One region of the Streptomyces sp. DSM 42067 genome, then DNA from elsewhere that is predicted to be linked to it. Evidence: predicted binding sites of a transcription regulator. Region 1 holds the regulator's gene; the other holds the start of a gene.
The links. Region 1 encodes HspR, which represses chaperone genes until heat shock. Its sites were predicted from a motif close to TTGAGNNNNNNNNNCTCAA; they were not measured.
Positions count from the first base shown of each region.

Region 2: the regulator HspR is predicted to act here: its motif matches at 3,867-3,885, upstream of dnaK (molecular chaperone DnaK).

Region 1 is NZ_CM147706.1:4,947,902-4,953,802, forward strand. Features, by position in the region: gene dnaK (molecular chaperone DnaK) at 1-392, shown strand, start outside; gene grpE (nucleotide exchange factor GrpE) at 389-1,057, shown strand; gene dnaJ (molecular chaperone DnaJ) at 1,112-2,296, shown strand; gene ACSMXV_RS22710 (heat shock protein transcriptional repressor HspR) at 2,301-2,753, shown strand; gene ACSMXV_RS22715 (hypothetical protein) at 3,041-4,651, shown strand; gene ACSMXV_RS22720 (VOC family protein) at 4,673-5,092, opposite strand; gene ACSMXV_RS22725 (DUF397 domain-containing protein) at 5,195-5,389, opposite strand; gene ACSMXV_RS22730 (helix-turn-helix domain-containing protein) at 5,392-5,901, opposite strand, start outside.
Region 2 is NZ_CM147706.1:754,630-760,530, reverse strand. Features, by position in the region: gene ACSMXV_RS03800 (hypothetical protein) at 1-118, opposite strand, end outside; gene ACSMXV_RS03795 (STAS domain-containing protein) at 96-473, opposite strand; gene ACSMXV_RS03790 (Hsp20/alpha crystallin family protein) at 642-1,067, opposite strand; gene ACSMXV_RS03785 (hypothetical protein) at 1,166-1,567, opposite strand; gene ACSMXV_RS03780 (J domain-containing protein) at 1,607-2,101, opposite strand; gene ACSMXV_RS03775 (lipase maturation factor family protein) at 2,231-3,658, opposite strand; gene dnaK (molecular chaperone DnaK) at 3,948-5,867, shown strand; gene grpE (nucleotide exchange factor GrpE) at 5,864-5,901, shown strand, end outside.

The DNA.
Region 1 (5,901 bases):
GCCAGGAGGCCGAGCAGTACGCGGAGGAGGACCACCGCCGCCGCGAGGCCGCCGAGAGCCGCAACCAGGGCGAGCAGCTCGTCTACCAGACCGAGAAGTTCCTCAAGGACAACGAGGACAAGGTCCCGGGCGAGATCAAGACCGAGGTCGAGTCCGCCGTCGAGGAGCTGAAGGAGAAGCTCAAGGGCGAGGACACGGCCGAGATCCGCACCGCCACGGAGAAGGTCGCGGCCGTCTCGCAGAAGCTGGGCCAGGCCATGTACGCCGACGCCCAGGCCGCGCAGGCCGCGGGCGGCGCCGGTGACGCCGGTGCCGGTCAGGCCAAGGCCGCTGACGACGATGTCGTCGACGCCGAGATCGTCGACGAGGACCGCAAGGACGGTGCCGCGTGACGGAGGAGACCCCGGGCTTCGAAGAGCAGCCCGACGTCCCCTCCGGCGCCACCGCAGAAGACGCCGAGTCGAAGGCCGCCGAGCCCAAGGAGGGCGCGGCGGCCCCGGCCGGGGACGCAACTCAGACGGCAGGCCTGACGGCCGAGCTGGACCAGGTGCGCACCGCGCTCGCCGAGCGCACGACGGACCTCCAGCGGCTGCAGGCCGAGTTCCAGAACTACCGCCGCCGGGTCGAGCGGGACCGGATCGCGGTCAAGGAGATCGCCATCGCGAACCTCCTGACCGAGCTCCTGCCCGTGCTCGACGACATCGGTCGCGCGCGGGAGCACGGCGAACTCGTGGGCGGGTTCAAGTCGGTGGCCGAATCCCTGGAGACGGTCGCCGCCAAGATGGGCCTGCAGCAGTTCGGCAAGGAGGGCGAGCCCTTCGACCCGACGATCCACGAGGCGTTGATGCACTCGTATGCGCCCGACGTCACGGAGACGACGTGCGTGGCGATTCTGCAGCCGGGGTACCGGTTCGGCGAGCGCACCATCCGCCCCGCGCGGGTGGCCGTCGCCGAGCCCCAGCCCGGCGCGCAGACCGTCAAGGCCGAGAAGGCCGACGGGAACGACGGTTCTTCGGAAGCGGCGGACAAGGAGAACGGTGGCCCGGACGAGGGCTGACGTCATACGAACGGTACGGATCGCCGTACGGACGAGGAAGGAGGGACGTCGGGGATGAGCACCAAGGACTTCATCGAGAAGGACTTCTACAAGGTCCTCGGCGTCCCCAAGGACGCCACCGAGGCCGAGATCAAGAAGGCGTACCGGAAGCTCGCCCGCGAGTACCACCCGGACGCCAACAAGGGGAACGCCAAGGCCGAGGAGCGCTTCAAGGAGATCTCCGAGGCGAACGACGTCCTCGGCGACCCCAAGAAGCGCAAGGAGTACGACGACGCGCGCGCCCTCTTCGGCAACGGCGGCTTCCGCCCCGGGCCGGGCGCGGGCGGCGGAACGTTCAATTTCGACCTGGGCGACCTCTTCGGCGGGGGACCCCAGGGCGGCGCGGGTGGTGCCGGGGGATTCGGCGGCGGACTCGGTGACGTCTTCGGGGGACTGTTCAACCGCGGTGGCGCGGGCGCGGGCACGCGGACGCAGCCGCGGCGCGGCCAGGACATCGAGTCCGAGGTCACGCTGAGCTTCACGGAGGCCGTGGACGGCGCGACCGTCCCGCTGCGGATGTCGTCGCAGGCGCCGTGCAAGGCCTGTTCCGGCACCGGCGACAAGAACGGCACGCCGCGTGTGTGCCCGACCTGCGTCGGCACCGGCCAGGTGGCGCGCGGCTCGGGCGGCGGCTTCTCGCTGACCGATCCCTGCCCCGACTGCAAGGGTCGCGGCCTGATCGCCGAGCACCCCTGCCTGGAGTGCAATGGCAGTGGCCGCGCCAAGTCGTCCCGCACCATGCAGGTCCGCATCCCCGCGGGGGTGACGGACGGCCAGCGGATCAGGCTCCGCAGCAAGGGCTCACCCGGTGAGCGGGGCGGCCCGGCGGGCGACCTGTACGTGGTCGTGCACGTCGACGCCCACCCGGTCTTCGGCCGCAAGGGCGACAACCTCACCGTCACCGTGCCGGTCACCTTCGCGGAGGCCGCGCTCGGTGGTGAGGTGAAGGTGCCCACGCTCGGCGGCCCGCCGGTCACGCTGAAGCTGCCGCCGGGCACGCCCAACGGGCGCACGATGCGCGCCCGTGGCAAGGGCGCGGTCCGCAAGGACGGCACCCGCGGCGACCTGCTGGTCACCGTCGAGGTCGCCGTGCCGAAGGACGTGACGGGCAAGGCCCGGGACGCCCTGGAGGCGTATCGCGAGGCGACCGCGGGGGACGACCCGCGGGCGGAGCTGTTCCAGGCCGCGAAGGGAGCATGACGCAATGGACGGCCGTCGGCGGAACCCTTACGAACTCACCGAAGAGACGCCGGTGTACGTCATCTCGGTGGCGGCCCAGCTGAGCGGGCTGCACCCGCAGACCCTGCGTCAGTACGACCGTCTCGGCCTGGTCTCCCCGGACCGCACCGCGGGCCGGGGCCGGCGCTACTCGGCCCGTGACATCGAGCTGCTCCGCCAGGTGCAGCAGCTGTCGCAGGACGAGGGCATCAACCTCGCCGGCATCAAGCGCATCATCGAGCTGGAGAACCAGGTCGTCGCGCTCCAGCAGCGCGTCGCGGAGCTCCAGGACGCGCTGGACGGCGCGGCGGCGACGATGCGGCAGCGCGAGGCGGCGGTCCATGCGTCGTACCGCCGGGATCTGGTGCCGTACCAGGAGGTGCAGCAGACCAGCGCGCTGGTGGTGTGGCGGCCGAAGCGGCAGCAGTCCTCGGACTGACGCAGTTCTCGGACTGACTCAGGCGCTTACGCGAAAAGGGGCCCGGAGAAGAAACCTCCGGGCCCCTTCGTCATGCCGTCATGAGGGCGGTTCCCGGGTCTGGCCAGGTCTGATCGGAGCGCATTGCGCTGACTGAAAAGGGTGATATCGGGCGGAATCGCCGGTCCGTTCCCTCTCCGTCCTCGACGCGCTCACCAAGGTGTCCCCCAGGGCGTCGGCCCGGCACGGCGTCGGCCTGTACGCGGCGCTTGCGCACCCCCTCGGTGACGAGAAGAGGTCCCACCTTGATGATCAGGCGAAGAGCGCGTCACCTCCTGCCTCTCGTACCTCTCGTACCGGTGGTGTTCGGACTGCTCATCGGCCTGGCTCCGGGGCCGACGAAGGCTCAGGAACGGTCCCCGGAACGGGCGATCGAGGCCACCGATGAGATCCGGGCGCCCGCGGCCAGGACCGCCACTCCGTCCGGGCACTTCCAGGCCGCCCAGCTGCCCCCGCTCGGACCCAGGCCCACGGAGACCGAGGAGGAGCTGCGCAGGTCCATGAAGATCCGTCCGCAGGAGCGCCCTGCGGACGGAACCGGTGACACCCCCCGGCGCCTGGCACCACCCGCCCCTCAGCTCAGCTTCGAGGGACTGAACGCGGGCTCCTGCTGCGCCCGCCCGCCGGACACCCATGGAGCCGTGGGTGTGAACCACTTCGTCGAGATCACCAACCACAGGGGCGTGGGCATCTTCCGGAAGTCGGACGGCGCGCTGGTCAAGAACACGACCCTCAACAGCTTCTTCGGCTACACGGCCAGGACCATCTTCGATCCCCGGGTCGTGTACGACCGGCGGTGGGACCGCTGGGTCGTCTTCGGCGTGGCCTTCCAGGAGAGCTCGACGGTCCAGTACGTCTTCCTCGGGGTGTCCAGGACCCCCGACCCCACGGGGGCGTACTACCTCTACAAGTTCGACGTGCCGGAGTCGACGGGCAACTTCTTCGACTACCCGCAGCTCGGCATGGACCAGGACGCCCTGATCGTCACCGCCAACATCTTCAGCGGGGACTCCTACGTCCGTACGCGGGCCTTCGGCATTCCCAAGGCGGCGGCCTACAACGGACGGTCGTTCTCGCGGCCGTACTTCGACCTCGGTACGCCCGGGACCGTGGCACCTCCGATCGTGGAGGACAACAACGCGAACGCGTTCCTGGTGGCGGCGAGCGCCGGGAACCCGTCCCATCTGAAGCTGTTCCGGGCCACGGGCATCGGCCGGAGCACCGCGAGCATCGCGCTCCAGGCCCATGTGCCGGTGCCGGCGTTCTCCGTTCCGCCGGACGCCCGCCAGCCGGGCACGACCGACCGCCTCGACACCCTCAACGCCCGCTTCCAGAACGTCAGTACGCAGATCGGCAACCAGCTGCTGAACGTCCACACCATCAACGCGGACAACCGCGCGACGGCGAAGTGGTACCAGATCGACACGGCGACCAACACCGTCCCCGTCGGCCGCTCCGGATTCGTCTTCGAGTCCGCGAACTCCGACGACTTCAATCCCTCGGTGGCGGGCTCCGCCGTGGGAGGCACATCGGCGAACCCGATCGGGCGGATGTTCTTCACCTGGACCTCCACCCGTGTCCCGGGCGGTCCAGCCCCCCACCAGGCCAGGGTCAAGGGCGGGGGACGGCTGTCCACCGACACGGCGAACGTCGTCGGCGGCTCGGACTTCGCCCAGGCACCCGCGGCGTACAACCCCTCGTCCGACCTCGTCGAACGCTGGGGCGACTACTCCGCCGTCTCGATCGACCCGGTGGGGACGAGCAGCTGCCCCGTGGGCCAGCGGGCCTGGATCGTGAACGAGCGGCACGTCAGCGCGACCGTGTGGGGGTCGCGGTTCGGGCGGCTCGGGTTCTGCTAGGCCGGGGTGCTTCGTCGCCGCTCAGCCGGCCAGGCCGTTCGCGGCCAGCCACTGCGGATCCGGCGCCACCGTCTGCAGTACTTCCACCAGTACGCCGTCGGGCCCGGCGACCTGGAACCGGCGCTGTCCCCACGGCTCGGTGACCAGCGGCAGGACCACCTCGAGACCGGCCGCCCGCAACCGCTCATGCTCGGCGTCGACATCCTCGACCAGGAACGCGAGGAGCGTGCCGACGACCGCCTTGCCCCGGGTCGCCTCAGGCCACGACTCGTGATCGCGCTGGACGAAGTCCAGGCTCAGGTTCGGGTGTTCGGGGTGCTGGGTGTTCACGTACCACCCCAGGTCGATACCGACCTTGAACCCGAAGTGCGCACTGAACCAGGCCGCACTGCGCGCCGGATCCTCCGCCGCCACGGCCATACCGACCAACGTGAACCGCATTCTGGTCCTCCCCCTTGTCGACGAGTCCCGGCACCAAGGCAGCGCTGGGGCTGAGCTGCCAAGGGTTCCCCATCTGCGGCGGGCAGGCAATGAGCAGGGGACTTACTTCGCGCCGGGCGAGCCTGCCCTGAGGTGGTGGAGGAGGGCGGCGAGGCCGGCGGGTGTGGTGTGGAGGACGACGTCTGGGGTGTCGCTTTCGCGGAGGTGGATGGTGCTGTCGGGGGCAGCGGCGACGTATACGCAGTTCGCCTGGTCCTCGCTGAACGACGACTTTATCCAGGCGAGTTCGGGGCGCATGGTCAGTCCTCCTGAAGGCTGTAGAGCAGGTGTTGGATCAGGGCGAGGGAGTCGCGTGACTCATGTGAGGAAGCGGGCACTCCCGGGTCCACGGGGGGTAGGGATGCGGCGCGAAGGCGGTCGAAGCGCGTGCGGTATCTGAGTACCGCGTCGCGTTCGTGGACGTAGTGCGAGGCCGCTGGGTTTTCCACGAGGACCGTCTCGAGTGCCGATTTGTGGGAGACGGCGAACAGGAACGGGGTGCTGAAGGCCGACAGCCCTTCGGCAGTGAAGGGCAGCACCTGAATCGTGACGTGCGGTAGCTCCGCCATGCGGATCAGGTGCAGCAGTTGCCTGCGCATGACGGCTGCACCGCCGAACCGCACATGGAGCGCGGCCTCGTGGATGACGGCGTGCAACGTTGGGGGCTGCTCCTGGGCGAGGATCCGTTGCCGTTCCATCCGGAACCGGACAGCCTTGTCAAGGTCGTACTCGGAGCGCTCACTCTGACTGGAGCGGAAGATGGACCGCGT
Region 2 (5,901 bases), 4.2 Mb from region 1:
ACTCCCATTCCTCTCCGTCGTCGTCCCGGTAGTGCTGCACGTCGTAGTCGGCGCTCCACCGGTACCAGCAGTGGCCGCACGTGAACTCCACTCGCTCAAGGGCCAGTTCGGTAATCATCGGCTCCCCTCCTTGACGGGAACATGGCCTGCGTGACGGTGTCGTATACGGGAATGATCGTTGTCAGTTCGGTGATGCGCAGCAGGCGCCTGATCGGTCCCTCCGGGCAGACCAGACGAAGCTGCCCGTTGCGTTGCCGGGCCTCGTGGGCGGCGGCGAGGAGCACGCTCAGACCGCTGGCGTCGCAGAAGTCCAGGTCGGAGAAGTCCACGATGACCCTCGCCGGATTGTGGGCTGCGATCACGTCGTCGAGGTGGTCGCCCAGCTCGTCCCGGGTGGTGATGTCGATCTCGCCCGTGACCTCGACGACCTCCCATGCGTCTCGCCGTTGGGAGGAAACCCTCAGTGGCTCCATTTACTTGCCCTCCCTCACCCCTGAACGGTGGAAGGCGAAAACTGCGGAAGGCCCGCGGCTCCTGGCCTCCTTGCGACCCTGCGGGCTCCACTCACCGTGAGCCCCGCGGCTCCACCCGCGCGCCCGGGCGCGCAGGTGGATGGTCCCTGGGTCCGCCTCCGACGGCGATCAGCCGGCGATCTCCTTGGTCTCGTCACCGCGACTGATCTCGATCTTGCGAGATTTGGCCGGCTCGCCCTCCGGGATACGGACGGTCAGGACGCCGGCGTCATAGTTCGCCTCGACCTGATCGAGCGACAGTGTCTCGCCCAGGAACAGCTGCCGGCTGAACACCCCATGCGGCCGTTCGTCCACGACCATCTCGACGCCCTCCGTGTCGGGAGCACGGCGCTCCGCCTGCACGGTCAGGACGTTCTGCTCGAGGCTCAGGTCGATGGAGTCCGGGTCCACGCCGGGCAGATCCAAGTGCACCAGCAGGGCGCCTTCGTGCCTGTAGGCGTCCATCGGAATGAGGGCGGGCCTGGCGACCGTTCCCAGGACCTGCTGCGTCAGTCGATCGAGTTCGCGGAAGGGATCAGTACGCATCAGCACCATCGGTCACACCCCTCTCCTTGTGCCGTGCCTGATGTCAACGCCTTCCGGCTGTCTGCTCTAGCGGTTGATATACCGCTTTCCGGACATATTGACAATCCCTACTTCGGGTCGGCAGATGCCTGCGCCGGCCGCGCAGAGGCTTCCGGGCCCCGTACGGCGGCGCGGATGGCGGAGGCCGTGGCCTCGGGTTCGGGGTCCGAGACCACGAGGCGAGCGAAGGGCGACGGCGGTCTCAGATCTACGCTCACCACCGGCCTGGGCATCCGCATAACGGCGAAGTCACGCCCCTGAGGATGCCTGCGTACACCCACGAAACGCGTCCCCGGCAACCACACGGCCGCCTCGGGCTCCCCACGCAGCGCACGCCACCAGTCGTGGGTCACGACGACGTTCTCCACGGCGGCCAAAGGCACCCGGACATGTCGCCGACGCGCGCAGAGCCTCTCCATCGCGGACAGGCGCACCACCAGTTCGCCGCCCTTGACCTGCAGCCGTGCCACCTGTGACACCCCCTGGCTTCACGGGCAGGGACGTTCCCCTTACCACCGCATGATCCACTGCCACAACAGATCCCAAGGGTCGGAGAGGCTCGACCCGGGAGCGCTTTCCTCGTCGTACGGCCACTCCGTCCGGCGGGACCAGGTCCACGACGGCTCGGCGCGTGGCGCCCCGCGCCCCGGCCGATCCATGGCCGCGTCCGCCGCTCCCGGGGCCTCGGCCGTCCTGACTCTGACGGAAATTCTGACCGGCCGGCCGCGGCGTCCTTGCGGCCCGCTCGTGGCACCGCGCGCGGAAGTGGGAGAGCGTTCGGCGTCGTAGGCCTCCCGCAGGACGGGATCGCGGAGCGTGCCGTAGGCGGACAGGACCTCGGCGAAACGTTCGCCTGCGGCCTCCTGCCCCGGGTTGGCGTCCGGGTGCAGTGCGCGGACGAGCTTGCGGTACGCCGATGTGATCTGGCCGCCCGAAGCGGTCGGCTCCACACCGAGCACCGCATAGAGGTCCCGCTGGGGGCCAGGTGTTGCGCGGCCCGCCACTGGGCTCACCTCCCGAACGCTTCACTGGCGAATGGCGCTCTACTGGCAAACAGGGAGAAAACCCTCTCGACACATGTGCATAGATCCTGCTCAATCCCTTGTCAAGAATGAACTGGGAGGAAGGAACCGTCAGGGCGCCTTGGTCACCGGCGGAAGGTAGCTGCCCACCAGCGTGCGGTCCCACCAGGCGCGGTTCTTGCGCAGCCCATGCCGGTCGGTGAAGCGGTAGCTGTAGAGCTGGGCGCGGATGTAGGTGGGCGGCGACGCGGGGAAGGGGTTGCTGCGCAGGAGTCCGAGGGTGGCCCGGTCGTTGTCGAGAAGTCGCCCGATGAACGGTGCGAACCAGGACAGCGCGTAGACGGGTGAGAGCGCGGCGAACCACATCTGCCAGTCGAGCCGCAGGTGGTACGGGGCCACCTGCGGCGGCAGGCGGCGCAGGTCGCCCGGCTTGCCCTTGAAGCCGTACTCCTTCCACACGGTGCCGTCGGTGATCTCCGGCTCGTCCGTGCCCTCGATCACCACCTCGTAGCGGACCCGGCCGATGCTGCCGAAGGCTCCGTAGGTGTTGACCAGGTGGAGGGGGTTGAAGGAGAAGTTCATCAGCTGCCGGCGCGAGAGCAGATTGCGGACCGGCCAGTAGCTGAGCACGGCCACCAGTGCGGTGACGGCGATCACCACGCCTTCGTACCACGCCGGTGTGGCCGGGAAGGCGCGAGGCTCGGGGAGCGGCAGGACCTCTGCGGCGTACCCTCCGTCGATCGCGGGCAGCGCGAGCACGATGGTCAGCCAGTTCAGCCAGGCGAAGTTGCCGGAAGCGACCAGCCAGAGCTGCGTGAGGATGATGACCCCGCCCGCCACACTGGCGATCGGCTGCGGAGTGAGCAGCGCGGCGGGAGCGCCGAGCTGCGCGATGTGGTTGGCCGCGACCTCCACCCGGTGCGCCGGCCGGGGCAGGCGGTGGAAGAACCAGCTGAGCGGGCCGGGCATCGGCTGAGTCTCGTGGTGGTAGTAGAGGCAGGTCAGATCTCGCCAGCACGGGTCGCCGCGGAGCTTGATCAGCCCGGCGCCGAACTCCAGCCGGAACAGCAGCCAGCGCAGCAGCCACAGCACCAGGACCGGCGGCGCCGTGCGCTCGTTGCCCAGGAAGATCGCAAGAAACCCGGCCTCGAGCAGCAGCGATTCCCACATGAACGCGTACCACGTCTGCCCGACGTTGACGATCGACAGGTACATCACCCAGAGGGCCGCCCACATCAGCATCGACGCCCAGAGGGGGACGCGGTCGCCCGCCCCCGCGGCCAGTGCGGCGGACAGCACCACGCCCGTCCAGGCGACCAGCCCGAAGAACCTGTCGGAGTAGTGGAGGTGGAAGATGCTGGGCGACTGCCGGAAGGGAACGGTCGCCACGTAATGGGGCACAGGGAGCAGACCGCGCTCACCGATCAGAGCCCGGAACTGGTTGACCGTGCTCAGGAACCCGACGAAGTACAAGGCGGCCAGGCCGCGCTGAAAGCCGAGCCTGCCCAGCCAGTAGTCCGCGTCCGTGAACCACTCCACAGCACTCCTCCTGGAGCGGCACCGCGGCCCCCGGGCCCAGCCACCGCCCGCAAAGGACGACAGCGTTCACATGGGCATGTGCCACACCGGGTACCCCGTGCGCCGGCCGTACACGTGCCCCGAATGCGCGCGCCGGCAGCGCAGGCCCAGGCCGCCGCGGTACGCCCGCCTCTTCCAGCGCGCCCCACACAGATCTCGCTAAGGATTCTTGACTTAAGGGGACTCAAGGTTTACCACGGTGTTGAAGAGGGTCTACGTGCCGCAGGTGAGCGGAGGAGGGAGAGCTGACATGGCACGGGCAGTCGGTATTGACCTCGGTACGACGAACTCCGTGGTGAGCGTGCTGGAGGGTGGAGAGCCCACCGTCATCACCAACACCGAGGGCGCCAGAACCACGCCTTCGGTGGTGGGCTTCGCCAAGGGCGGCGACGTGCTGGTGGGCGAGATCGCCAAGCGCCAGGCGGTCACGAACGTGGAGCGCACCGCCCGGTCGGTGAAGCGCCACATGGGTGACGCGCAGTGGCGCTTCCCGGAGACCGGTGACATCGACGGCAAGAGGTACACCGCTCAGGAGATCTCGGCCCGGGTGCTGCAGAAGCTCAAGCGGGACGCGGAGGCGTACCTCGGCGAGGACGTGACGGACGCGGTCATCACCGTGCCCGCGTACTTCAACGACGCCCAGCGCACCGCCACCAAGGAGGCGGGCGAGATCGCCGGGCTGAAGGTGCTGCGGATCATCAACGAGCCGACCGCTGCCGCGCTGGCGTATGGGCTGGACAAGGAGAACGACCAGACGATCCTGGTCTTCGACCTGGGCGGCGGCACCTTCGACGTGTCACTGCTCGAGATCGGTGAGGGCGTGGTCGAGGTCAAGGCCACCAACGGCGACACGCACCTCGGTGGTGACGACTGGGACCAGCGGATCCTCGAACACCTGGCCAAGCAGTTCAAGAACAACTACGGCGTCGACCTGTTCAAGGACAAGATGGCCGTCCAGCGGCTCCGGGAGGCCGCCGAGAAGGCGAAGATCGAGCTGTCCGCGGCCACCGAGACCACCGTCAACCTGCCCTACATCAGCGCCTCGGCTGAGGGCCCGCTCCACCTGGACGAGAAGCTCACGCGCGCCCAGTTCCAGCAGCTGACCGCCGATCTGCTGGAGCGCTGCAAGACCCCGTTCCACAACGCGGTCAAGGACGCCGGGATCAAGCTCTCGGACATCAATCACGTGATCCTCGTGGGCGGTTCGACCCGGATGCCGGCGGTGACGGAGCTGGTAAGGGAACTGACCGGCAAGGATCCGCACAAGGGCGTCAACCCGGACGAGGTCGTGGCCGTCGGTGCCGCGCTGCAGGCCGGTGTGCTCAAGGGCGAGGTCAAGGACGTCCTGCTGCTGGACGTGACCCCGCTGTCGCTCGGTATCGAGACCAAGGGCGGCATCATGACCAGGCTCATCGAGCGGAACACGACCATCCCGACCAAGCGGTCGGAGATCTTCACCACGGCCGAGGACAACCAGCCGTCCGTGCAGATCCAGGTGTTCCAGGGCGAGCGGGAGATCGCGGCGTACAACAAGAAGCTCGGCATGTTCGAGCTGACCGGTCTGCCGCCGGCGCCCCGCGGAATTCCGCAGATCGAGGTCGCCTTCGACATCGACGCCAACGGCATCATGCATGTGTCGGCCAAGGATCTGGGTACTGGCAGGGAGCAGAAGATGACCGTCACCGGTGGCTCCGCGCTGCCCAAGGACGACATCGACCGCATGGTCCGGGAGGCGGAGCAGCACGCCGAGGAGGACCGCCGCAGGCGTGAGGCCGCCGAGACCCGCAACCAGGCCGAACAGCTCGTCTACCAGACCGAGCGGCTGATCCGGGACAACCCGGGCAAGATCCCGGACGACGTCAAGGCCGAGACCGAGACCGCGCTGGCCGAACTGAAGGAGAAGCTCAAGGGCGAGTCCGCCGCAGGTGACGATACAGCCGCGATCCGCACGGCCACCGAGAAGGCGGCGGCGGCCGCGCAGAAGATCGGCAGCGCCATGTACGCCCAGGCCCAGGCGGCCCAGGCCCAGGCGGCCCAGGCCCAGGCCCAGGCCCAGGCGTCCGAGGCCCAGGGCGGGGCCCAGAGCACAGGGGCGACGGGCACGGAGGAAGACGTCGTCGACGCCGAGATCGTCGATGACGAGCAGCATTCGAAGGGAGGCACGGGATGAACCAGCCGCACGATCACCAGTCCAAGGACCGGCT